Lentisphaera araneosa HTCC2155: one gene and its partner. The protein of the gene in region 2 interacts with the protein of the main gene of each other region in a pairwise test. Links are inferred from orthologs where the notes say so. Each region holds a gene or a part of one and is shown on either strand. Other genes may lie near its edges. The genes, in order: def and rplV.

What was found.
Region 1: the proteins of rplV (region 2) and def interact in binary tests that used the Escherichia coli proteins (3 or more experiments, as listed by UniProt). The link is inferred for Lentisphaera araneosa HTCC2155 from one-to-one orthologs.

What each region holds. Positions count from the first base shown.
Region 1 is NZ_ABCK01000050.1:1,885-12,505, forward strand. What follows is about bases 5,472-8,286. They hold def (peptide deformylase), read right to left. Parts: upstream 7,269-8,286; coding sequence 6,675-7,268; downstream 5,472-6,674. Other genes in these bases: LNTAR_RS24040 (CDP-alcohol phosphatidyltransferase family protein), read left to right, coding at 5,472-6,184; LNTAR_RS24045 (DUF3859 domain-containing protein), read left to right, coding at 6,223-6,642; LNTAR_RS24055 (Rne/Rng family ribonuclease), read right to left, coding at 7,271-8,286. In the rest of the region: LNTAR_RS24025 (LptF/LptG family permease), read left to right, coding at 1-1,042; LNTAR_RS24030 (hypothetical protein), read right to left, coding at 1,044-3,785; lipA (lipoyl synthase), read left to right, coding at 4,014-4,913; LNTAR_RS26840 (small basic protein), read left to right, coding at 5,027-5,182; more of LNTAR_RS24040, read left to right, coding at 5,249-5,471; more of LNTAR_RS24055, read right to left, coding at 8,287-8,875; fmt (methionyl-tRNA formyltransferase), read right to left, coding at 8,891-9,865; LNTAR_RS24065 (YaiI/YqxD family protein), read right to left, coding at 10,077-10,529. UniProt on the Escherichia coli protein: Removes the formyl group from the N-terminal Met of newly synthesized proteins. Requires at least a dipeptide for an efficient rate of reaction. N-terminal L-methionine is a prerequisite for activity but the enzyme has broad specificity at other positions.
Region 2 is NZ_ABCK01000023.1:53,521-70,143, forward strand. What follows is about bases 11,944-14,923. They hold rplV (50S ribosomal protein L22), read left to right. Parts: upstream 11,944-13,257; coding sequence 13,258-13,590; downstream 13,591-14,923. Other genes in these bases: LNTAR_RS19020 (peptidylprolyl isomerase), read right to left, coding at 11,944-12,401; LNTAR_RS19025 (hypothetical protein), read left to right, coding at 12,505-13,233; rpsC (30S ribosomal protein S3), read left to right, coding at 13,603-14,301; rplP (50S ribosomal protein L16), read left to right, coding at 14,240-14,659; rpmC (50S ribosomal protein L29), read left to right, coding at 14,659-14,847. Also shown: LNTAR_RS18970 (efflux RND transporter permease subunit), read right to left, coding at 1-2,911; LNTAR_RS18975 (efflux RND transporter periplasmic adaptor subunit), read right to left, coding at 2,911-3,972; LNTAR_RS18980 (TetR/AcrR family transcriptional regulator), read right to left, coding at 3,969-4,598; LNTAR_RS18985 (Smr/MutS family protein), read right to left, coding at 4,767-5,213; LNTAR_RS18990 (hypothetical protein), read right to left, coding at 5,320-6,042; LNTAR_RS18995 (hypothetical protein), read right to left, coding at 6,055-6,780; LNTAR_RS19000 (3'-5' exonuclease), read left to right, coding at 6,923-9,205; trxB (thioredoxin-disulfide reductase), read left to right, coding at 9,278-10,225; LNTAR_RS19010 (DUF454 family protein), read right to left, coding at 10,280-10,657; 16S rRNA (adenine(1518)-N(6)/adenine(1519)-N(6))-dimethyltransferase RsmA, read right to left, coding at 10,657-11,475; more of LNTAR_RS19020, read right to left, coding at 11,475-11,943; more of rpsQ, read left to right, coding at 14,924-15,131; rplN (50S ribosomal protein L14), read left to right, coding at 15,144-15,509; rplX (50S ribosomal protein L24), read left to right, coding at 15,509-15,781; rplE (50S ribosomal protein L5), read left to right, coding at 15,793-16,329; rpsN (30S ribosomal protein S14), read left to right, coding at 16,341-16,610. UniProt on the Escherichia coli protein: This protein binds specifically to 23S rRNA; its binding is stimulated by other ribosomal proteins, e.g. uL4, bL17, and bL20. It is important during the early stages of 50S assembly.

The DNA of each region.
Region 1 (10,621 bases), on a different replicon or contig from region 2:
AAGTCGTTTGGATACGACGGTATCACAAATATTTATTTTCAAAATGTTCTTAATGCTACTTCCAAAAATCTTAGCCTACGCAATCCCCATTGCTAGCTTAGTGAGTGTAACTCTAGTCTTTAGCCGAATGTCCGCCGAAAATGAAATTACTGCGATGCGAGCCTCTGGAATCAGTCTATGGCAAATCGTCAACCCCGCCATACTCTTAGCTTTGGTCTCATCCGCTTGTTTATTCTATTTGAACATGTTTGCTGTCCCTCATCTTGAGGCGACTCGAAAATCAATGATGAAGGGTGAGCTCTTATCTAATCCCTCCACTTTTTTGCGAGGAGGCACAACTATTGACTTAGGAAAGTTATCTGTAGAAATAGGCGAAAAAAAGGAAGATGGTACACTGAAAGACTTACGAGTTATTGAAGTAGACAAAGCTACCGACATCGTATCTAACCAGCTTCTTGCACAGAGTGGTAAAATAATTAACACAACAGAGAACTCATTCACTATTGAATTTATCGATGTTATTATCCTAGACAACAACTGGGAGTTCTTAAAGAATGACAAGGGTGAAAACAAATCTCTAAGTGGTGTTAAAGTCACACGCCTACCCAACGCCAATACCACTTATACTTTCTACACAAATGATGAACTCAACAGTGGAAATTTAAGAAAACGCGCCAAATACCTCAACATCAAAGAAATGATTGCCCGTCTAGCAGTGCTCAAAAATAAGGAACAAACCAAGACTGTCCGCAGGGAACACACCGACCTTCTTTATAATTTAAACAAAAACTTGGCACTTTCCTTTTCCCCCCTTGCCTTTTTATTAATGGCCCTACCATTTGGCTTGCGTTCGAGTCGCTCAGAAACGAGTATTGGTCTTCTTATAAGCCTTATTGTCATGATGACTTATTACGCAACTATCTTAATTACTGGTGCCTTTGATAAACATACGGCAATGCACCCAGAAATTTTGGTATGGTTGCCAAATATTATCTTTCAAAGCTTAGGCCTTGGTATGATCGCCTTTAAAGTAAGTCATTAAACTACTTTTTCTTTTTGGCTTTCATCCTGACTTCAGTTCTATAGCACTGTGGGCGCAAATTAAACTTACTTTCTTTGAGCTTTTGAATCACTGACTTAGTCTGCGGGATACGCATGCTGTAGACCTTTGTTCTCCCCACAAACTCCTGCCAATACTTATTGATGACCAGTAAGTCATCCTTAGTCTTGAAGAGTTCAGGAATCGCAAATGCTGACTCGTAAACTTCTCCTGCTTTTTCCTTCTTAAATAAAGATTTTTCACGATGATCGTAATACAAAGCCATTGTCAAGAGGTAAAACTGCATCTTAAAGGGGGCAAAAAGTTGCTCCACCATTTCGATAAATTCTTCCGCTAACTCTCCACTCACTAAGAGTCTATGGGCTAAGTTATTTCTTTTGAGAATTTCAAACGAAATCATTTCTTTCTCATATTTCTTATCTTTCATTTCACAAAGACTATGAGCCAAAGCTAAATAAATTGACTCCAATACCTTGTTAAAGTCACCTGAATCGAAGCGATACTCATTTTTCTTCACAATAACTTCACGGCATATATTTTTACTCAAATGAAGATCATTTTCAAAATACACTTCAAGGGCTAGGAAACGATCTTCTCCATCCCCCATAAGTCGCCAACTATCTGCCACTTCCTTACGCCTTGAAATAAGTAACTCTTGTTGGGCGTTCACTTTATTAAAAACATCCATTGTTTTATGCTCGCTACCACCTAAATCTGGTGAGATGGCTCCAAGCCCAAGTTCAAACTTACCATCATCACAAATCGCCCAACGACTTTTTCGTAAGTCTTCATAAATGAAATAAGGGCTCAAGCCACCTTGCACATCAGGCATAACAGAAACAATATCCCACAAATGTGCTGCAAGTAAGCCCATATCTTCTGTATCACCTAAGCGATGACCTAAACGTGCTCGCAAGATTTCTGAGTTAGTAACCGTCAAGTTAAATACTGTATTAACACCCAATCCATTCCATTCGTCTAAGAGAACCTCACGATTGGCTAAAATACATAGAGTGGTTCCATCGGACAAAAGACTATTGATTAACCAAGTCCAAAATGCCTGTGTAAAGCCCTCTCCTTTAATCTTGAAATAACAATAAACTCCATCGTCATTACGAGTCATCTGAAGATGAGCTCCATACTGATCGATAAGATGACCAATGCTTTTTTCCATACGGCTCGCAAATCGCGGATTACAATAAAGCATATTCTCCCATACCACTACGGGGTTCATTTGAACTGTAACCAAGTTCTCTTGACACTTCCAAAAGACACTCATCAAACCACAGGAATCCGCATTAGGTAAACCTGCATCTAAAGCATCTTGTGAGCTATCGGTAAAATCAGCAATGATAAGGCCACGAAATTTATCACCAGTTTCTTCCCATTCTTTTTCCATTAAATTTAGAAGACGATCTTCTTTCGTACTCGTACGCCCCAAAAGATTATTACTGAGAGATGAATAAGGCCGAATATCATGTTGAGTCAGTAAATAACCCACTTTTTTAACTCTAGTAATAAATTGTTCTGCGTACTTATGATCATGCTCATCTTCGGACTCTAAAAGCACATTGAAAATATATTCTCTGTAGACAAGCAAGTTGCCCTGTGGTTGGTCAAGAGGAACTTTTTTCATATAAACTTCCCAGTCTGCCCCATCAATCAGGTCGTGTTCACGCCCATAATACAGAACCGAACTGGTCCATTCTTGACGCCGCGCCCAGTTACCCAACATATCTTTTGCTAAATGCCCCAATTCAGTTTTAATATACTGATGGAGAGTTAATTTTGTTCGATGTCCATAATTTATGTCTTGAATGAGATCATGAAGGTTATCAATAACCTCCTCAATCGCTTTTGCGGATTGGCGATCGGGTTCGACAAAACTTATTAATTCACGCCAAGGGCGACACGCACCATCTACGGATAAACTTGTAAGGCTCAATTCAGTGAAGCGTGTACCAAAAAAATTCTGTCGTTGCTGATGAGCTAGCTTGGTTCCAAAAGCCTCTTCTGGTTTAAATGTACTAAATCCTATAAAGGGACATGGCATCTTTTCATCCATTTCTCTTAAGAGGGTCATCCAAGCACCACCCAAGCGAGCCGCTCCATCGGCAATAACTAAATCAAATTTCTGTTCTGATAAAATATCGAGTGCTTGACCCAGTTCTTCTTCAATAATCTGAACATCACCTTCCATTAAAGGGCTAAGGCCGGTAATATATTCATCAAAACTCACTCTTTCTAGATTGCGTAGAACCTTATCCATTTCTAAAGAGGCATCAATATCACCAGAACTCAGCTCGTCACCTTCATAAGCACTGATAGATGAAATCTCGCGCAAATGTAAACGTCTCGATTCAACTTGTTGATTAGACGTTATCTTAAAGCATGAACCAAAATAATTGTAGGGTATAAGGGGCATCAGCGGAAAACCTAATTCGTTAGGCTCACCAAAAAACTTTCTTTCATCAACGCCTTCTTTTAAGCGTTTCCTAAATACTCTTTCCCACGAGCTCGTCGCAACTGAATCAGTTACTAAAATTAAAGGGCGTAAATGCTTGCTCCTACAAAACTCAATAATTGCATTGATAATTTTTTCATGCATGGGGGTTACAACTAAACGGTGCTTACTCGTGGCCATAATTTCATCCAGCGTACCGCCGACGACTCCCAACACATGGTCAGCCTTGCTGGGATTTATGTTATTCCATAAATCAGACATTTTTTCTCACTCTCTATTAAATTTAATACTACTAAGATACGGTGGCAAAAAAATCTTGGCAAGATTCCTTAAGATCCTGAAGACATATATAATGTTAAAAAAAGGTGGTTTTATAAAAATGAATGTCTTTTTGAACTCAAATACCCCTCTTATAAAAAAGACGTTAAAAAATGTGTAAATTTTCAAATTCGCTTCATAGTACGTGAAAATAATTTAGGAATCAAAATCATGGCTGAAAAAAACCAAAAACGCCTACCAGAATGGATTCGTGTTAAAGTAAACCGTGGCGGTAATCGCGACGAACTTAACAAAGAACTCCGTGGTCGACAATTAAATACTGTGTGCGAAGAAGCTAAATGCCCCAACCTCGCTGAATGTTGGCACGAACGCACCGCAACCTTTATGTTACTCGGAGTTAACTGCACTAGAGCTTGCCGCTTTTGTGCTATTGGCTACAACAAACCCGAGCCACCAGACCCAAAAGAGCCTGAAAATGTAGCTGATACTGCAGCAAAGATGGATCTCGAATACGTCGTCATTACTTCCGTTGCTCGAGACGATCTAGAAGACGAAGGTTCTGATCAATTTGCAAAAACGATTCGCGCTGTTCGCGAAAAACTTCCACAAGCTGGCATCGAAGTCCTCACACCAGATTTCAATGGCAAAGAAGATCTTATTAGAATGACTTTGGACGCCATGCCCACTGTTTTCAATCACAACCTCGAAACCTGCGAGCGCCTGTCCCCTCCGATTCGCGGTAGAGCAAAATACAAAAGAAGCTTAGAAGTCCTTAAAAATGCAAAAGCTTGGAGCCAGGGTAAAGTCCTCACAAAATCTGGTATCATGGTTGGCTTAGGGGAAACAGATGAAGAAGTTATCCAATGCATTCATGACCTCTATGAAGCTAATGTTGACATCATCACTATCGGCCAATACTTACCACCATCCCGCAAACATTGGAAGCTCGATCGCTATGTTCGCCCCGAGCAGTTTGAGGATTGGAAAGAATACGCAGAGAAGCTTGGCTTCAACGCTGTAGCCAGTGGCCCAATGGTACGCTCTTCTTACAAGGCTGGTCAGTTGATTACAGCAAAACTTCAAGAACAACAATTAAATTTAAAAAATTAGTTTGACAAAAATTCAAGCTACGATACTTTCAACACTCATCTAATTTCCACTCAGGTTTGGATATTCTTTTCGATACGCCTGACAATGAAAAATTTTAATACGGAGACACACAAATGTCTATTCACAGAAGTTTAAAAGTAAAAGGCAATACTGCTGGTAAAAAGAACGTACTTAAGCGTTTCGAACGCGTCGACCAACTCATTCAAGAAGGTCGTCTTAAGCCAGGTGATCAAGTTTTAGGTCTACCAAAAACTAAAGTTAACATCTAAGACTTTAAAAAGACTTTTCCAAAAAGACAGGTATTTTAACCTGTCTTTTTTTTTCGTGAGATCCCTATGAGCACAGAACACACAATTAAGCATACACAGCTTTACAAAAAGATCCCTACCCTCTTGACTTTGGGTAATTCTCTTTGTGGTTTTACTGCAATCCTTCTAGCTCTGCAGGCCTACGAAAAGATTCTCACGAAAAACTCCAACGATCACTTCGAAATTATTTCCCATAACGCTAACACAACGATCATGCCCTATGTTTTCGCGGCATGTGCCTGGGTTATCATTGGCGCCATGATTTTTGATGCATTAGATGGCTGGAGCGCGCGCAAACTCAACGCCACTTCTTTACACGGCATCGAAATGGACTCACTTGCCGACATGGTCACATTTGGTGTTGCTCCAGCTGTCCTCGTGTACATCTACGCACACGTAACAGTATTTTTAGGTTTTGCAGAAGTTAAAGACCTCGGATTCATTCGCCAAGATAGACTGTTTTGGCTAGCAGGCGCCATGTACATGGGTTGCGCAGCCTTAAGGCTTGCACTTTATAATGCCATGGAAATGGAAAGTAAATTCAATCCCAAAGAAGGCGTCGCTAAAGAAACCGGCTTCCGTGGCATCCCCACACCTGGAGCAGCTTCAGCCGTATGCTCGATAGTCATTATGGGTACTACAGAAGCCAATCTCCCCGAATGGCTTATGACTTTTTTTCTCCCTATTTACACAGCATTCTTAGGTCTACTAATGATCAGCCCTATCCCTTACCCCCACATGGCCAAATGGCTTGTTTCACCTGTGAATCGCGCTCGGAAAATCATTATCCTACTGCTCATCATAGTTGTAGGAACTGCTGAAGTCATTCGCTATGGCAGCGGCCCAAAAATGACCGCAGCCGCACTCATCAACCTCTACGTGCTATCTGGCCCCATCATGCTTATCTTAAGTAAAATCAAGGGCCACAAAATCACCGAAGATGAAGATCTTATCAGCGCTTAAAGGCTCGCTAGATATTTTCAAACAAGATCCACTCAACAATGGCTAGAAAAAAAACAACTTTCAAAATGCTAAGCTATGGCGTCCATAGCCACTGGGACAAAAGCAGCAAAGAACTCCCCAAGCTAAAAAAATTCACCTGGCAAATACCCGCTCGTTTAAACATTGAATTTGGCTATGTGCTTAACATCAAGCAAGCTCGTGGAAAAAAACTCGAATTCATCATTGATCACCCCGACTTTATCGACGAAAAAACTGGAGACACCGCAGCTCCATTTCGAGGTGAAATGTATATTCGCTCGAATGACTGGGACTTCTTCTTAGGGGATACTCTATGGTCTCCCATCGAAGACAAAGTAGGAACTTGGACTTTAACAACCAAGATAGAAGGGGAAACCCTAGTTCAAAAACGCTTCACAATTACCGAAGATCAAGGTCAATTTTCCGATTGGAAAATATAAAAACCCCGTTATTTCTAACGAGGTTTATAAACTTAACGGCGTTTCTTAGCCTTTCGCTTTTTAAGAGCTTTTTCGGTCTTCATCCGTAACTGTTCTAATTTTTTAGCCACGAGCTTCAAATCATCTTTCTCAGCTTTATCCGTGAATAAAACACCATCAAGGTGATCGATTTCATGCTGCATACAGCGAGAGGTTAAACCGCCAAAATCAGCTTCGATAATTTCGCCCTCCAGTGTTTGCGCTTTTAGAACAATGTTGCTAGGGCGAACCACTGCGGCATTAATTTGAGGTATAGATAAACAGCCTTCTTCAAAAGATATATCTTCGCCCGAAGTAGAAATAATTTCTGGATTGATGAGAGCCAAAGGCATTTTAGGGCAAAGCAATTTCTCCCCATCACTGCCATATGTCTCATCTTCAAAATGAGTGTCAATAACAAAAACTCGCAAGCTCCTACCTACTTGAGGAGCTGCTAAGCCAATGCCATTCTCTTCGTACATGGTATCAACCATTTCTTCCACAAGCTCACGGATCTCATCGTTAATTTCAGAAATCGGCTCAGCAACTTTTCTGAGCACCGGATTTCCAAATTTTTTAACATCAAGAATATGGCTTCCTGAAGACATGATTAACGATACTCCTTCATGGACTGAGGATTCACTACTTTAAACTCTTCCACGTGTAAGCTATCATCCGCACGGAAAGATAAATTACCACCAAGAGACTTCTCCATATTCCTAAGAATACGGGCATCCTCATCACGTAGACGATGTAAAATATCAGGGTGACAAATCACGCGCACTTCAATTTTCTCTTTTGTTCTCTTTAATAAAGCTTGAAGCTTTCTCTGAATTTCAACTGACACGGAAACCATCGACTTAACCACACCTTTACCCTCACAATTCGAACAAGGTGTGTAGAGAGAATCTTTAAGAGACTGGTGTTCGCGCTGACGAGTCATCTCCAAGAGACCAAGCTGAGAAATAGGCGAGATCTTAGTCTTAGCCTTATCGTGCTGAACAGCTTTTTTGAGTGAGCGATAAACCTGCATCTGATCCTTTTTGGAACGCATATCAATGAAGTCGATTACAACCAAACCACCAATATCACGCAAACGCAATTGACGTGCAATAGCTTCGGCTGCCTCAAGGTTGGTCATCAAAATTGTCTCAGGATGATCTTTACCTTGACGAGCTTTACCTGAGTTAATATCAATGGCGATTAGAGCTTCGGTCTCATCAATACAGATGTAGCCACCAGAAGGTAAACTCACTTGACGTTCAAAAATTGAGTCAATTTGCTTAGCGATACCGAAGTGCTGAAATAAAGGCTTGTGCTTATTGTGATGCTTTAGCTTACCTATATTCACATCAGAAATTTTGACAATTGTCTTTCTGAAATCTGCGTAAGCATCGTGATTATCAATCCAAACTTCATCAACTGAATCAGTCAAGAAATAACGCGTCGAACGCGACATCAAATCAGGCTCACGATAAAGGCAATAAGGAGCACGCTGAGTTTGACGATTGCGCTCCATCGTATCCCATATATCTAAGAGCATCTCGATATCGTTGTGGAAATATTCCTCTGGCTTACCGTCACCCAAGGTACGGCAGATACATCCCATTCTCTCTGGAAGACTCATTTTACGAAGAATATTGCGTAAACGATCTCTTTCTTTGTGATTCTGAATGCGCTTAGAGACACCGATATGACTTGTATGTGGCAATAAAACTAAGTAGCGACCAGGAATACTCAAGTTAGTTGTTACACGTGGGCCTTTAGTTCCGATAGGTCCTTTAGTAACCTGTACAATAACCTCTGAACCCACGGGGAAAATTTCAGGTATACGCTCAATCTCTTGACGCATGCGCTCCTGTTCATCTCCATCCTTAGATTTCATCGATTTTTTTATCGTACTGCGAAATGAGTCCCCAATATTGGCATCCATTGCGGCGACAGTATCTTTTGACATAGCATCTTGCTCAAAAAGACCATCGTTATATGCAGCTGGAATCATATCCCAATAATGTAAAAACGCGTTCTTTTGAAAACCGATATCTACAAACGCTGCTTGCAATGAGTTTTCTAAGTTTTTGATACGGCCTTTAAAAATAGACCCAACAAGTCGCTCTTGATCATAACGCTCCACTTCGTATTCGGTGAGAGTATTATTCTCAACCATAGCGACGCGTGTCTCAAGTTGCTCTTTGTTAATAAAAATTTGTTTCATAATTTATCCTAAAATTTAACTATTCCTCGAAGTAAGGTTATCTCCATTTTTTAACCCTGCTCCAAGCAAAAAATCTTTCACATCCATTTCTCGTTTCCCTTCCGGTTTCACCCGGCGCACTTCTAATAAGTCTGAGGAAGAACTGGCCACCTTTAAACTGGACCCATCTAAAACGATCTCTCCTGGAGATCGCTCTAGTGAGCTGGACTCACAAACGCTAGCTTCACATATCGCAAGTCGTTTGAATTTGTCCCCAACTTGGTAATAAGTCCAAGTCCCCGGCCAAGGCTGGCAGGCAAAGATTTTTCTAATATTTGACTCAGCTGGCTGGCTCCAATCAATGAGGCCAAAGCTTTTGCCAATTTTCGAACAACTTGTAGCTTCTTCGTGATTTTGTTCTGTGGCTTCTAAACCATTGTGAACCACGTCCTGGATATCATTTACAAGTTGTTGTGCCGCTATATTTGCAAGTTTTAGCTCCAGTGAACCCGTTGTTTCATTTTCTTCTAGATTCACTTTATGAGTTCGGTATACTGCTCCCGTATCCATACCTTTCGCCATCTGCATCATAGATACACCACTCTCTTTTTCTCCATTTAAAACCACAGAGAAAATAGGTGATGCCCCTCTATAATACGGCAAAATTGAAGCATGCACATTTAGACACCCATAGGGAGCTAAATGAAGCAGGTTCTCGCGTAATAGCTGACCATATGCGATGACAACAACAATATCGGGCTTTAGTGAAGCAACATAATCAACAAAGTCTTGGGAACTTACCTTTTCCGGCTTGTGTACGGAAAAGCCCTCAGATTCAGCCCAGGCAGCTAGCGGTGAGGGAGTGAGCCGTTTTTTACGTCCCGCGGGTCGATCAGGTTGCGAAGCCACACCAAGCAATTCGATTTCACTAGATTCATGCAAGGCCGCCACGGCTGGAATGCCGATTGCGCCAGAACCCATAAAAAAAACTTTGCTAGGTGCTTGTTTCATCAAAAATTGTTTCCTTTTTAACACATGTATATATCAAGACAGAAATTTGCCATGAATGAGCATTTTAACAAACTCGTCCATAGGAGATCTATCTTAAAGTCGGACTTTTTCTTATTAAATAAGTCAAAAACTGTCTCGATTTCAATACCTTCGAATTTTTTTAATTTTTTTCGATGGATAATTACGAAAAACAAGACCGCTCATTCGGAGTCTAATTTTTAATATGTTTAGTCAAAAAGCGATCCAGCGAATTGGCAAATTGTTCAGCATCTCGCTGAGTAAAAGGTGGAGGCCCGCCCGTCTCTACCCCCATCTGCCTTAGATCCGTCATGAAATCTCTCACAGAAAGACGTTGTCTAATATTAGCTTCCGTATAAAGCTCCCCTCGAGGATTGAGGGCATAGGCATTTTTCTTAACACATAAATCTGCCAAGGGGATATCGGCCGTAATCACTAAGTCACCTTCTTCGAGCAATTCGACAATTTTCATATCTGCAACATCCGCCCCTTGCCCGACCAAAATCGACGAAACAAACTTAGAGTTCACAGGCTTAATATATTGATTAGCAACCTGTACTAAATAAACTTTTTTTCTTTCAGCTGCGCGAAAAAGATGTCTTTTAACTAACTGAGGACATGCGTCTGCATCTATATATATCTTCATTTTTTCCTTAATTTTCAGTAAATAAGCCATGAAAAACACCTTTTTCATCAGCAAAACCTTGATACGAACCGTCATTTCGTTATATAATAGCA
Region 2 (16,623 bases):
GTAATGGTTGAAGATAACTGCGGAATTGACTAGCTAAAATTCCGTAGATGAGAATGATTGCGAGCAAAAAAGCTGATGCTAAGGAGCGGTAGCTTTTGCCAGTACTTTCGGATTCACCTCCAAAAGAAATGACTGTGCCAGGATAATTGGCTCGATTTTCTAGCCACCACTTATTGAGCCTTGAACTAACATTAATAGCGCCGATTTTGGTGTCTTCATCAAGGTTGCCGGAAATGGTCACGATGCGTTGGAAATCCCAGCGAATGAGTGAAGAAGAAACGGTTGATGAAGTAAAATGACCGAGGTCACTAAATAAGACTCGTTTCCCATCCGCTTGATTAATAAAGGGGATGTTAAGTAAATCAACGGGATCTTGTATATGGCTTTCGGCTAAACGTAGCTTGAGGGGAATATCTTCGTCGGAGCGCCTAAAGTCAGCTATGTAGGCACCATCTAAACTATCTGCAATAAAGCGCTGGACATCGACTTCTGAGAGCTTTAGCCCTGCAAGCTTTTCACGATCAATTTTAAATGAAAGGATATTGGAGCGCAGTTGACGATCGTGTTTAAGATCAATGATGCCTTTTAGACTATTGTTGGATTCCTCGTCTAAATAGGACATGATATCATCGACGGCTCTCATGATGGTTTCGTCATTATTCCCAGAGACACGAACATTTATGGGGAGGCCTACGGGGGGACCGTCTTTAGCTGAAACAACTTCTAAATCTATACCATTTACTTCGAACTCATTTTCTAGTTCTGTGCGCGTATCGCGAATGAAACCTGCCGCATCGGTAAATTCGCGTTCAGCTTTCGGGGGTAATTCGGCCATGATGAATCCGTACTGATTACTCATGACAGGTTTGTAATCTAAGTCAACCAACATGCCTGATTGAGCTGTAGTGCTTGAAATACTTTTTGGCCCTTTAGCCATAAGTTTTTCACTTATTTTACGCACAACTTTATCTGTTTCTTCCATTGGAGTCCCTCCAGGCATGCGCACATAGATTTGCATGATTGATGTGTTGTCAGGAAAAAAAACAAGTTTAAGTAAAGGAGTGAAGCCAAATGCGGGCATGATAATAATGAAGATAGCAATTAAAAAGAGGAGGCCCGAAGATAAGATACTGATGACCGGGTGGTTTAGGCACCAATTTAAGCAGGTGTGATAAAAGCGAGAGATTTTACCCAAGAGTCCTTCGCGATTCAAGAAGTCATCTAAACATTCTTCTTTATGGGTCTCGGGAGCGGAATCTCGTCCCAATAAGTTTTCTAAATCGATGACGTGAAGGGGCAATAAGATGAGGCATTCAATAATACTGATGGCTAGGGCAGTACAAACTGCGATGGGGACAAGAGAGAAAAAGTCGCCCACGGAACCTGTCATCAAGAGTAAAGGTAGGAAGGCCGCCATAGTTGTTAATGTGGCACTTAGTACTGGCCAAAAAACTTCTGAAGTTCCATCAATTACGGCGATTTTGATTTTTTTACCCATTTCACGATGGCGTTGAATATTTTCTATAACAACAATCGCATCATCAACCACAATACCCGAGACTAAAACAAAACCTAATAGAGTAAGCTCATTAATGGATTGGCCCGTGAGATAAAAGATAAGTAAACTGCCTAAGAAACTAAAAATAATTCCCGAAATAGTGAGGACCGCAGCTCGGCAGGCATACATAACGAAGCAAGCTAAGACGCCAATGGCAATTGCTTGGACGAGGGTTGAGCTAGAAGCATAACTAACCACGGTTGCGGAGAGCGCAATAACAGTGCCGATAGTCGTGAGTTTCTTGCTTCTTTTCGCTAAAAATATGAAGAGGAGGTACATCACGAAGATAATGGAAAGAACTAGACTTTCTGATAAGACTCCGAGGCCATCTTTAATTTTCTTAGTAGTATCGAGTGTATAGACAATTTCAAATGAATATTGGTCATAATCTTTTTTGAAAAGTTCAACAGCCTCTTTGACATCGCTTTTAATTTTAAAGGCATTTCCTGAGCGTAGTTTGAGAACTTTACACGCGGTAGAATCGGCAGCATTGATACTATTAATTAAGTTGCCTTGAAGTTTACGAATCCCCGATTCCTCATCAATGACTAAGTCACCAACTGTAACTTGGTTGCCATCACCATCTTGTCGAATCGTGATGCTGTATATGTCGCTTGATGAGCGATAGCGTTGGTCAATGCGGATTAGGCTTTCTCCTGCAGAACTAGTGATACTTCCTGAGGGGGGTGCTTGACCAGCAAGGCGCATTTTTGCAGCTACATCTTGAAGTGTAATTCTATTTGCATCGAGTTTTTGAGGATCTAGGGCAATAGTATATTGTTCTTGATTATCTCCTAGGAGTAAGACTTTTTTAACTTTATCTATTTGCTCTAGTCTAAGTCTTAGGTCCTTAGCTAGCAGAACTAGCGTTCTTTTTGGTAAAGGATTCGCGTCATTTTTTGAAATTAGATTGACTTGGATGACAGGTAGCCATTCATCTACATCAGCTTCTGAGAAAAAAGGAGTTAATGGTTCGCCATTTTGAACAGGGAGTCGATTTTGGATTCCCATGACGCGAAAGCGCAGCTCGTTATATAGGGCTTTGTAATCTGTGTCATCAACAAACTTTACATTTATGTTTGAACGGTCAGCTTGGGAAGTAGATTTAATATAATCGAGGTCTTCCATACCACGCAAACTGTCTTCAATCTCCTCTGTCACGAGTCTTTCGACTTCGTCAGGCGTGGCTCCTGGATACATGGTAGAGATTTGAACTTCCCCGAAGGTGAAATTAGGGAATTGCTCGACAGGCATATTGGGGAGTGCAATGGTCGCACTAAAGATGATCATCCCAACAAAGATGATGTTCAGCAAGACTCCCTGCCTCAGAAAAAATGCAATAAAATTTTTCATTACTTTCTCTTAACTAAAATGCTTTTTTCGGGGATGTCACTTTTTTTGATAATGTAAGAGTTTTTATTTCTTCGTAATGCTTGGAAAATGATTTTGTTTCCTTTCTCATCTAAGAGCCAAGTTTGTTCGAGGCCCATGTGCACAAATTCGTTAGGTACAATGACGGCTGGGGATGGGTAGTCAACTGCTAACTCAAGTTTCACCTCTAAGCCTCCTGAGGGATCTGCAAACTGATCACCGGCCACTCTCAGTTCTACATGGCGTTTACGGCTCACGGGGTCATAGTTTCGATCACTTCGGTGGAGTTTGGCTCTTAACTGCTTTTCTTTATATTTGAGTTGTATAGGTGATTTGGTGAGTACTTCATACTCTTCTTGGCTAATTCGAAAATCAATACTCAATTCCTGAGTGTCGACTATTTGACAAATGACTTCATTCGCATTTAGCCAACTACCTGCTTCGCTGATTTGATGGTTTAATATCCAGCGCTTAGGTCCGTAAATATAGTGGCGAGCAAGCTTTTCTTTAACAAGTTCTGAGGCAACTTCGGCCTCTGTGATTTTTTGTTTTTGTAAAGCAATATTTTGATTCACTTCAATCAAGGTGAGCTCGGATTGGTCATATTCATATGAAACTCTATCGAAGTTTGATTTGGCGATTTTCCCGTCATCACTCAAGCGACTAATGCGGTCCATTTCGAGTTTGCGGTACTTCACATTTCTTTTTTCAAGAAGGGCTCGAGCTTCTTGAGTTTTTAGAGTTTGTTTTTGGCTTTCTAGGGCGGCGTGCGAAGCTTTGAGCTCTAACTCAACTAAACTCGTGTCCTGCTTGGCAATAAGGATTTTATCGCTTGATCCTTTAAGGGTAGAGCCTTCGGTCACTTCATAAGAGATTAATCTAGCCGCATATTCAGCTTCCACATCGATGACTTTACATGGTTGGGTGAAGCCCATAATAACTCGTGTTAATTTTGCAGGGTGCTTATGGGGCTCCCAAGTTTTTTCATTCGCATTAATAAATAAGCACGAACAGAAGGTCAGTGCAATGAGCAAATTTTTCATTTGATGAATTCCTCCAGACGGTGGGGTTCTTTGAGTATTAAATTGAGGTACATGTTGGCCATGCGTTCAGGTCGAGTGAGTAACTCGTCTTCGTTGGCCCATTGCATTTGCCAAATCAAGCCATCTATCGTTGCAACTATGAAGCACGCTAAGTCTTCAGGATTGTCAATATCACGAAAGTATCCTTGCTCTAAACCTTTTTGGTAATCGGCGAGAGCTAAACTTTGCCAATGAGCCACTTTTAGTTGGAATTCTTGACTGACAATAGTTTTAATTTGCGGATTCGTAGCAATTAAGAGTGAGAGTTCATAGAAGAGGCGGTTCTCTTCAACGCCTTTTTTGAAAAACTCCGAAAGCACTGTGTGGATGGTCGTGTAGATGATTTTGACAGGATTATTATTACTTTCTTCAAAGGCCTCAACCAAGCTGTCAAGGCTCGCTTCAACTGCTTGGCAATTTTCTATACAGCAATACATGAGCAACTCCTCTTTAGAGTTGAAGTATTCGTAAATAGTTCCTTTCCCGATGTTTGCGTCTTTAGCAATCTTTGAGATTGTTGTGCTCGCAAAGCCTCGGTCTTTAAAGTTTTTGCTCGCTGCTTCTAAAATTTTTTCACGTTTATCCATTATCATCCTTCTTGACTGACCAGTCGGTCGGTTCTTAAAGCTATAACTTAGTCAGAAGAAAACAAAGTTATTTGGCAAGGAATTATGTACTTATTTGTTGACTAAGCAAAAATAGTATGGAAAAAGCAGCTAGTTTTTTGAGCTTTGGACTTAGGCCTTGGCTTTAAGTTAAAGTTTAGTCCAAGTTTTGTGGATACCTTTGCTTCCTGCTTTAATCATTTTGTGTTTCTCTAGGTTTTTCAGAGTGCGAATAATATTGGAATCGCCATGCTTACGGAATTTGCTAAGGATTTTTCCTTGGACTTTGCTGACTTCGCAAAATCCGAGAATTTCTTGAGCAAGTAAATCGGTAAATGGAGCCATTTTTTGATTGGGATAAATAATTGTGTACCCTGGGTTGCCATCAATATCTTCCCCGTAGGAGTATTTGAGTTTGTCAGAATTATCTTGGAGGATTTGACGGACCCTACGCATGATTTTCCCACCTTCACCAGAGCTACCATAGCCGTGGACGAGCCTGAAAGCTTCACGCGTCTTTTGGTAGTTTTCATATTCGTTCAAAAAGCATTTAATCGCTTCGTCAGCTTTTAATTCATGGAGGTCAAGAGTCTGCATTGAGGGGTGGCTTTGGTATTGTTTATGAGTTACACAGGCTATTACACAAATAAAAAACGTCAATTGAACTTAATCAATTGACGTTTGGGTTATTGCTGTAGAATTATTATTCAGCTATGGGTTGATTCGCCTTGTCTAAAAGATCTAAAGTTTTGCCTTTGAGGTCTTCACGATAGGCTTCGTCACTGGCAAGGACCCACGCATAAGCAAGTACTTTTTTCTGGGTGTACTCCTCTTGAGTGAGGTCTTTTTTGTATTGTAATTTTGCTAACATACTATCAAGAGCATCGATTTTTAGGTGAGTGTCGATGAGGTCATCGAGTTGAAGTTTAATACCTTCACTGAGATCGTGTGCAAGTCTATCGAGATTATCTTTATCTTTAACAAGCGATTTATTGCTGTCGAGTTCTTTTCTGACATCGCGAAACATTTGTGCAACTTCTGTGCTGATGATATCATTGACACTATTAGTGGCGATGGCGAAGTTTTTGTCCGCTAAAGAAATAATTTCCTTTTTGAGATGAGGGATTTCTTTGTCAAGTTGATCGAATGCATTAGACATCTCACGATTAGCTAAGTCTTCGACACCTGTGATAATGTCGTCATTGCTAGGTATTTTTTGTTCAATAATATCCATCGCCATGGTTGAAATCACTTCTGGTTGTGTAATAGCTTGAAGTTTTGATGGGACATAGAAAGCATAGATGCCGACAATGATAATTAAAATTGAGTAAACAATTTTAGTTATATTTTGAGACTTCTCTGCGGAGTTTTCGAGAGCTTCTACTTTAGAAGCAATGACTTCGAGTTGTTTTTGAATTTCGCTCATGATTAATTTCTCCTATTGCACTGCTGGTTCAACAGCATCTTCTGGGACGATTTGATATTTTAAGAGGTCGAGCAAGGCAGCGACAAGCTTTCTTTCGGCAAGATCCGGATCAATTTTCTCAATATTGACAACGTCCACGCTTATGGAAGTGAGTCGATCGGCAATCGCGTCAAATTCGGGCTCGAGCTTTATAATACTGTCCGCGGAGCTCGCCATGACATTTTCTGTAATCTTGATAGCAATTGTTTCAATATTTTCTTCGAGTTCTTTGATTTCAGCTTCTGAATAAGTTTCGCCGATATTATCAAAAGCTACATTTAGGGCATTTTCTAGTAGTTTGTAAATTCTCTCCTCAGTCACCTTACGTAAGTCAGTTTCTAGAGATTTAATGTGTCCCTCAAGTTTTTCTGAGTTTTTTGCATATTCTTTTTTAACACTTTCACTCAAACTCGGTAAAAGTTCTTTTTGAGCTTTAGCTTTCAAGCCAGTGAGCCTTTGCTTAAGGAGCTCTTCGGCATCCTTTTGGAGAGTTTCTACAATGGCTTCTTGATTGTTTTTAAGTTCATTGGCGATGTTGTTGAGTCGCATAAACAGAAGGCCAATTAGAGCGAGAATTACAATGAGAGCAATGTTTCTAAAGCCCGTTTGGCTCTTCTTAATTTGCTCAATTTTATCAATTCGATTTTGGATATTTTTTATAATTTCCAAATCTTTACTATCATCTTGCTTGTCACTCATTATTGACTCTCCTTAATCAGATGTGTTAGTGGGTGTGGATTAAGTAAAAAACAAATTATTCAGCTTGTCAAGGTTTGCGTTGTAAGATATGGGGAATGCGTCCATATTGGTGAGATTTTAATTTACAATTTGGGGTAATGAATTGAGTTACGCTGCAAGTGCTTTTTTATTAACTGGTGAAACGATCGATGTCACAGCTGGTCGCATGGGTTTTCGTTATTTTGGGCGATCTCCAGAGTTAGGGCCAATCGAGATACTTATTACAGATATTCCTGGGATAGTTTTTTCTGGCGACTTAGAATCTTCGGATGGTTTGCCAGATTATGATCAAAAATCTTCACCACTTAAAAAGGTCAATGGTGAGAATTTAAATGCTTACACATTTAAAACGCGAAATGCTCAGCATGCTTTGATGAATGCCTTTAAGGAGAAGGGCCAAGAAGCTTTTGAGACAGACATTAAACATCACGAACGTTTTTTGATGGAGCTTGGGATTCGTGGGGGCATTTGGCTTGAGGGCGATGCAAAAGTTAAAGATGGCCGCGCTGTATTTAAAAATCCACGTATAAAACCATATGAAGTTAAGACTGATTTTCGTATTGCTTCAATCGATATCGAGAATGGCGTCAACATAGATAGCCTCTTTTCCATAGCAATACATATGAAAGGCTGTGGCCCTGAGCGTAAAAAAGTTCTTATGCTCGACGACCATAGTCACGAGATGAATGACTTTACTACTTGCTTCAATACAGAGACAGATCTACTCAATGCCTTCATGGATTATATAGCGGCAGAAGATCCAGATATTATCATTGGATGGAATGTCATTGGTTATGACTTGGCACAATTACAAAAGTACTGCGAACGCAATTACTTAGACTTCAAACTTGATCGACTGGGAAAAGAACCCGATATTTTCTCTCCTATGATGGGAGTGAGTTTTGCCTTTATGTCAGGGCGCGTCGTGATTGAAGGCATGTCAGCGATTCGAGATATGGGCTACACCTTTAAAAATAATCGTTTGGAAACTGTGGCAGTTGAACTTCTTGGGGAAGGTAAACTGATTCATGATGAAGATGATAAACTAGCAGAAATTGAACGTCAGTTTCTCGAAGAAAAAGAAAATTTAGCGAAATATAACTTACAGGATGTTGAGTTAGTCACACGCCTTTTTGAAAAAATCGGTGTTGTGGAGTTCATGGCAACACGTACGTGCTTGTCGGGTGTGATGTTTAGTCAATTAGAGATTAATAATGCCATACTCGAAAATCTATGGATACCTGAAATCCACAAGGGCGGCTTTGTTGCCTTGGGTGATGGCGAAAAGAAAACCTCGCGCAATGACGCCTATCGCTACCTAGCTTCTGAGGCAGGTGTCCACGACAATGTGGTGCAATTGCGAATCCCGCAAATCACAGCATGGCTTGCGAGCTTATTTGATATTGATCCTTATTCCTTGGCTCAAGCTGAGAATGGTGAAGAGTTGCCTTGGGGGGCTAAACGTTTAAAAGACCAAGCCTTTATTGCCAAGGAGCTAAAAAAGCTTTTGACTTACCGCAGTCAGTTTAAAGACTGTGATTGGCAGTGCCGTGCAGTGAACCACACATTAAAGCAATGTATGGAAGAAAGTTTAAAATCAGCAAATCGTTTTTTTACTCCCACCTATAAAGGGGCGATCATGCAAGCCTGTGCTTGGTTGACTGAAGAGATCAATCAAGGCCTTCTTGCGGTCTCCGCAAAACTTGTGGCATCAAATGATACAAGCCTTTATGTGAGTGTAGAGGAGTACAGTGAGCTTGATGTTGAGACTCATTTGAATCAGTGTATCCAGAATGCCTGCTCAGATTTGGGTTTAGAAGCAGTAGTTCCACTTTGCGAAAAGATAGCGATCTTTGAGAAGATTCTCTTTATTAAACGCAATAATGATAACTTTCTTCGCTACGCTTATTTATGTGAAGAAGGTGAAGTGAAAATCACTGGTTTGTATAACACTGGACCTCGTTGGACTCAGCTTGCCCATTATTTCCAAGAAGAGTTGATGAAGCAGATCCTGACTGGGAAAGATTGGCAAGTTTGGATAAGAGAATTTACTGAAAGCGTGCGCGATGGTGCTCATCGTGATAAAATATCTTATTTCAGAAAAGTTAAACAGTCAGATTTACTAGAGAAAAAGGATCAGGCACAAGTTGTGGCTTTGCTAAAATACCTTGATTATTATAAACCTACGGCACCAGTCAATGTTATTTCATACATTATGACTTTGGATGATGGTCCTGTACCAAGTGTATTGAATCCTAGGACCCCTGATATAGAGCATTATATAGAGTCTCAACTTGCGAGGGTCGCAAATCCTTATTTAGCCTTAGTGGGAAAAACTTTTGAAGAGTTATTTCATGCGGAGCAATTAAGTCTTTTCGAATTTTAGTTAGAAAGAGTTGTTTTTATCTAAGGTTCACACAAATTAAAAAAGTTAATTCTAAATTAGAAAGGAAATACAATGAAAAAAGTGATTATCGTAGGCTCAGGCCCTGCGGGACACACAGCTGCTATTTATGCAGCTAGAGCAGAAATGAAGCCTCTCATGTTAGAAGGTTTTATGGCAGGCGGCGTTGCAGCTGGCGGTCAGTTGACAACTACGACTGAAGTAGAGAACTTTCCTGGCTTCCCAGAGGGCATTGATGGTCCTACTCTGATGATGAATATGCGTGAGCAATCAGCTCGTTATGGTACAGATATTATAACTGAAACTGTTGATAAAATTGATTTTAGTTCTCGTCCATTTAAACTCGTGGCCAATGGGGTTGATTACGAAGCAGCATCTTTAATTATAGCAACTGGTGCTACGGCGAAGAGATTGAATTTGCCTGGTGAAGATACTTACTGGCAAAATGGTATTTCTGCATGCGCAGTATGCGATGGTGCCCTTCCCATTTTCCGTAACAAACCAATGGTAGTAATTGGTGGTGGCGATTCAGCTTGTGAAGAAGCCATGTTCCTTACAAAGTTTGCTTCAAAAGTGTACTTGGTTGTTCGTCGTAACGAAATGCGTGCTTCAAAAGTGATGCAAGAGCGTACGAAAGCCAACGAGAAGATTGAGATCCTTTGGGAGACGTCTCCAGTGGAAGCTTTAGGTGACGACAAAGTTCTCACACACGTAAAAGTGAAAAGCAATGTTGATGGAACTGAAAGAGATGTTGAGGCTAATGGCCTTTTCTATGCGATTGGTCACAAGCCAAATACAGATTTCTTAAATGGGCAACTTGATCTAGATGATGCAGGTTACATCTTAACGGCACCAGGTACAGCTAAAACTTCTATTGAAGGTGTTTTTGCTTGTGGTGACGTACAGGATCACGAGTGGCGTCAAGCTATAACCGCTGCAGGTAGTGGTTGTATGGCAGCTCTCTCTGCTGAAAGATTTTTGGGTGAGCTCGGTGAAATCTAAAAGTTTTTAATAGACTTTAAAAAAGCGGCGAATTTATCGTCGCTTTTTTTGTGCCTAAAATTTAGTGAAGAAAACGAAGTAGAGGCCAATGTTCATAAAAATGAGTAGAGCAATGATATGTAAAGTGAAGTCGGGGAAGAAGTAGAGACCTATGAGTGAGGAGCTATTGCTTAGGGCATAGGTGAAAATAATGAGTTTCTTTGAGAAGGCTTGACCATTTTCGTATTTGTCTAACAAATGAGCTAGTCGTGGAGATTTAGAAACATAGCCTCTGAATTTAGGGGAGCACTTAGTAAAGCATGCGATGGAGATGACAAAAAAAACAGTTCCAGGTATAACGGGGAGTAGGAATCCTGCTATAGCCATCAGTAAATTGAGCCAGCCGACAATATAGAGTAGGATGAGTTTAGCTGGTTTGGGCTGAGGTGACATTAAGCCAGGAGTGTTTCCGCGAGCTGAATATATTGTTCAATAGTAATTTGTTCAGCACGAGCTTTGCGATCGAGACCGACGGTTTCGTAGGCTTCTTCGAGTTTTGGGCCCGCAGTTCCTTTCATGAGTTTGAAAGCAACTTTGCGGCGCTGGCTAAAAGCAGCTCGAACAATGGAATTAAGTTTTTTGAGTACTTTTGGACTCGGCGGGTTTTCTTTGAGTTTTAAAGTCACAAAAGCTGATTGAACTTTGGGTGGAGGAAAGAAGACCTCTGGGGGGACAATGCGCAAAATATTGACATCATAGAGGGCTTGGACTCTAACAGTGAGGGATCCATAGTTTTTTGTTGAATTATCGGCCGCTAAACGCTCAGCCATTTCTCGCTGAAGCAGAAAGTACATTTCTAAAGGCGGGCTCTCGAGCTCCGACATAATGGCAATGAAAATACTCGAGATCGCATAAGGCAAGTTGGCTAAGCATCTGAACTCTCGAGGCAGGTCGAGTATTTCTTTGTAGTCAACTTTGCAGGCGTCGCCTTTGTGGAGCGTAAATTTTTCGTGTTCGAGGTTCTCGCTTAGATAACGTTGGATGGCAAAGTCGAACTCGACAGCATGAACAATTCCGCCTAATTTTAGCATTTCGCGAGTAAGGACACCTGCACCGGGTCCTACCTCGAGGATGGTTTCTCCTGCTTGAATATCCATGGATCGACACATGGCATCGAGAAGGTTGTTATCTATAAGAAAGTTTTGGCCGCGGCTCTTGGCTGGGGCTATGCCGTATTTTTCAAGTGTGCTGAGAAGCTCGGCTTTTTTCATTACTCGACGTATTTCTCAATCTTAGCGCCTCTTTTGAGGTCGCCGATGAATTCTTCGCGATACTGCTTTTCTTGGTCAGAACTTAGTTTGCTTTTGATTTGGTCAGAGATGTCTTCGAGTGGGGGGACTGCCGATTTGCGAACTTCGCTCAATTGAACAAAAAGCATTTGGGTAGTTTCTTCAATGGTAATGTACTCACCAGCTTTCTTGTCTTTTAGTGCTTCGAGGAAATCGGGACGAATGTCAGTCATTTTAAGAAAGCCTAAGTCACCATTAAATTGTGAATCGGATTGAGGCATAAGCTCGTCGAAACTTTTTCCGTCCTTGAGTTCTTGTTTGAGTTTTGTGACTCGTTCATCGTATTTGCTTTTGTCTTTTGAGAGGATGATGAGCTTGATGTGCATTTGAGAGGGTGTGGCAAACTCAGCTTTGTTCTCTGCAAAATATAGTGCGATATCATGAGGGGTCACAACGATTTTCTTACGAATGAATTCCATGCGCATGAGTTCGAGGATAATGCCGCGCTCAATTTCTTCGCGGTATTCTTCAACAGTCATGTCCTTTTGGTGAAGCATATCGTAGAACTTATCACGATCAGAGCCGAAACGACGGGCAATTGACTTTTCAATTCTTTCTTCAAGAAGAGAGGATGGCACTTGGTAAGCGTCGTTACTATTGAAGTGATCAAGGATGAGTTGTTCTTCAATAAGTATGTCGAGTGCTCGACGTCGAAGGTCGACGATACGAGAGGGGAGCTCAGGGCCATTAAATATTTGTCTAAGGCGCATTTCCTCGCGATAAGAGAGCTCTTGGATATCGTAGCTCGTGATGATGTGGCCATTTACTTTGGCCATGATGCTGACTTTGTAGACTCGGCCAGCAAAAGAGCTAAGGCAGAGGAGGGTGATTAATGCAAAATATTTCATGGTCTCAATAATTATAATGTGTGATGTTCGAAGCTGTTAAAAATTAATTAGGGTGCTAAACTAGCCGACTCAAAAATAAATGAAATTTAGAATTACTTTTTTTATGGAAAAAAAACTACAAAGCAACTGGAAAAAAATAGGATTGCTCGTTATTTTGGGGGCTCTATCTCTGGAACCGTGGTTTTTGGGCGTTTTAAACGGTAAAAATGACGACTTCGATACAGAACTAGAATTAGCGGATCTGAAGATTCGCAACTTCGAGTTAAGGAAAGAGGTAGAAGAATTGAAATCAGTGAAGGCTGAATTGCAGACAAGCTTATTATATAAGGCAAAGCAATTCGCCGTAATTGAAGAAGATTTAGCGTTAATCTCAGCTGACGTAAAGCCAGAGGAAGTTAATGCAGTTTTGCTGAAGGAATTGAGCTTGTGTCGTAACGCGATACTCGCACTTGAACAGAAGCAGGATGAATTTAGAGAATATGGTCGTAAGGCATTAAGCTCTTTGAAAGCAGAAAAGATCCTGCTTGATGAGTACGACGACAAAGCAGCTCTCGTTGATCAGGAGCTAAAGATTGTGAAAAACACAGTCTTTGCCGCTAAGAAAGAAGGCGCTGCTTATGTTTTAGCTGTTAATGCTGATGACAATGTTCTCGCTATGAGTCAAGGTTATGCCCAAGGTGTAATTCAAGGTTCAGATTGGAATGTGACGGTTAACGATCGTAAGATCGCAACCATAAAAATAATAGAAGCTAGGCGCAATAGTAGTTTAGCTTTGATAACAGAGGGATCTGCAAAAGGAATTATTGCAGGTTCTAAAGTAAGTAAAAAATAACTTTTTGGAAAAAAAGAGATACAAATGGAAGCAACAGCAGTTACGAAATACGTGAGAATGTCACCTTTCAAAGCTCGTGAAGTTATGCGCCACGTAAATGGCAAAGCATACAACGACGCTATTGAACTAGTGACACTTGCGGACCAAAAGGCTGCGGGTATCATCAAGAAGACTCTTGAATCCGCAAAAGCCAACGCTGAGAATAAAGGCGCTGATATCAGCTCGCTTTATGTTAAGCTCGGTGTTATTGGCGAAGGCCCCACAATGAAGCGTTTTAAACCCAAAGCAAGAGGCTCGGCGGGTAGAATTAACAAACGTACAAGCCACGTAAAAATCATCCTCAGCGATGAGAAATAAAAGGAGTTTACAGTGGGTCAAAAAGTAAATCCAGTAGGATTCAGAATAGGTTATACGAAAGATTGGCGTTCGCGCTGGTTCGCTAGCAAGAAAGAATTTGCTGGTAAACTCGCAGAAGATATTGAAATTCGTAAGCTTATCAAAGGTAGATTTAAAGAGTTTGCTGTATCACGCATCAATATTGAGCGTTTTGCAAACCGTGTTCGCATTGCTATTCACACAGCCCGTCCAGGTCTAGTGATCGGTAGTAAAGGCGCACAAATTGAAGAAGTAAAATCAGAACTAGCCAAACTTGCTAAGGGTAAAGAAGTATTCCTCGACGTTGTCGAAGTACGTAATCCTGAAGTCGACGCTGTTTTGGTAGCCGAAAGCATTGCTCAGCAGTTAGAAAGACGTGTTTCTTACCGCCGTGCTATGAAGAAATCAATCCAGGTCGCTATGGACATGGGTGCTGACGGTATCAAAGTGAAATGCGGTGGCCGTCTTAGTGGTGCTGATATTGCCCGTAACGAAGTGTATAGCGAAGGTCGTGTACCTTTACAAACAATCAGTGCAAATATTGATTATGGCTTTGCTGAAGCGAATACGACTTACGGTATTATTGGTGTAAAAGTTTGGATATGTAAACCTAAAAATTTGGAGCAAAATTATGGCACTAATGCCAAAAAGGGTAAAGTACAGAAAGGTTCAAAGAGGCAGCCTCGCAGGTAATGCGGGTAACTGTAACAAACTCGACTTCGGTGAGTTTGGCCTACAAGTACTAGATCGTGGCTGGATGACAGCCCGTCAAATTGAAGCGTGTCGTGTGACTATGACAAGACACACAAAAAGAAGAGCGAAGGTTTGGATCAGAGTTTTCCCTGATAAACCGATCTCTAAGAAGCCACTCGAAGTACGTATGGGTAAAGGTAAGCCAGGACCAGATCACTGGGTAGCTTGCGTTCGTCCAGGTCGTATACTTTTCGAAATGAGTGGTGTAACTCGTAACACAGCTAAAGAAGCTATGGCACTTGCGGCAAATAAACTTGGAATGCGTACTCGCTTCCTTGCTAAAGAGGATCAAATCTAATGAAAGCTGCAGAAGTAAAAAAATTGACTGACGCGGAGCTACTCGAAAAGCTTGGTGAACTCGACAAGGAGCTTCTGAATCTCAGACTCCAGGCAAAAACAGGTCAAATCGAGAATACAGCACGTATTCGCGAGGCGCGTAAAACTGTTGCCAGAATTAAAACCGAGCAAACAGCCCGCTCTAAATAAGGATTATATCCATGAGTGAAAATACAAATCAAGAACGTGGCAACCGCAAGCAGCGTGTTGGCATTGTTACAAGCGACAAAATGGATAAAACCATCGTTGTAACAGTTAACCGCAAAGCGCGTCACGCTAAATTTAAGAAAGTTATTAACATCAGTAAAAAATACTACGCTCACGACGAGAAGAATGAAGCCAAAATTGGCGATCAGGTTGTCATCGCTGAGACAAGACCTACCAGTAAGAAGAAGTGCTGGAGACTTATGAGTATTCAATCTACTGCTGAATAGGAGAGTTAGAAAATGATCCAGATGCAGACAAGCCTAGAAGTGGCAGACAACACAGGCGCTAAGCGTATTGTTGCTATCACTGTCCTTGGCCAGCGCAGAAAATATGCTGGTGTTGGTGACATTATTACTGCTACAGTAAAAGAAGCCAGCCCTAACGGCGTTGTTAAGAAAGGTGACGTAATTAAAGCTGTTGTTGTTCGTACAAGAAAAAGAATCCGTCGTCCAGATGGTTCTTACCTCAACTTCGACAAGAACGCAGCTGTAGTTATTAACGCGAACAATGAGCCCCGTGGTACTCGTATCTTCGGCCCAGTTGCTCGTGAACTCAGAGAAAAGAAATTTATGAAAATTGTTTCTTTAGCACCGGAGGTTCTCTAATGAATGATTTCCCAGTAAAAATGGGTGAAGAAGTCGTTATCATTGCAGGTAAAGACAGGTCACGTGCTGACAAAGTCAAAGCTGGCAAGATCACTTCAATCAACCGCAAAACGCAAACTGTTACTGTTGAAGGTCTCAACATCAGTAAAAAAGCTGTACGTCCAAGTGAAGCAAATCCAGAAGGCGGAATTGTTGAATTTGAAGCTCCGATTCACGTTTCTAACGTGATGACGAAAGCTAAATACGACGCTCGTTCAGCTAAGAAAGCATAGTAGGTATTCAGATGACTTCAATGAAAGAAAAATATAAGAAAGAAGTTGTAGCCGAATTAGTTAAGAAATTCGAGTATGGTAACGTGAACATGGTACCAAAAGTCGAAAAAGTAATTCTTAACTGCGGTATCGGCACTAAGCAAGAACGTGAAGTTCTTGGTGAAGCTGTAAAACTTCTTACGACCATCACTGGTCAAAAAGCTGTAGAAACAAAAGCTAAGAAATCTATTGCGAATTTTAAACTTCGCGAAGGCCAATCAATCGGAACTAAAGTTACCCTCCGTGGTGAAATTATGTTCGATTTCCTTACTCGCTTAATTCACAATGCACTTCCACGTGTACGTGACTTCCGCGGTGTAAAGCCTAATGGTTTTGATGGTTCTGGTAACTACACAATGGGTATCAATGATCAGTCAATCTTTACTGAAATTGACCTAGACAAAATCAAACACGCAATTGGTATGAACATTACAATTGTAACAACTGCAAAGTCAGACGAAGAAGGTCGTGAGTTACTCGCACTTCTTGGTATGCCTTTCGCTAAGTAAGGAGTTGAACCATGGCTAAGAAATCTTGGATTCAAAGAAATGAAAAGAAAGCAAAAGTAGTAGCTAAGTACGCTGAGCGTCGCGCAGCTTTGAAAGAAGCTGGTGACTATGAAGGTCTTAGTAAACTCCCCCGTAACGCGAGTCCATGTCGCGTTGTAAATCGCTGCTCAGTCACAGGCAGAAAGCGTGCATACTACCGCAAGTTCGGTGTTTCACGTCTTACTCTTCGTGAGCTCGCAAGTCAGGGTCTCGTTCCTGGCATGAGAAGAGCTAGCTGGTAATAAATTAGGATAT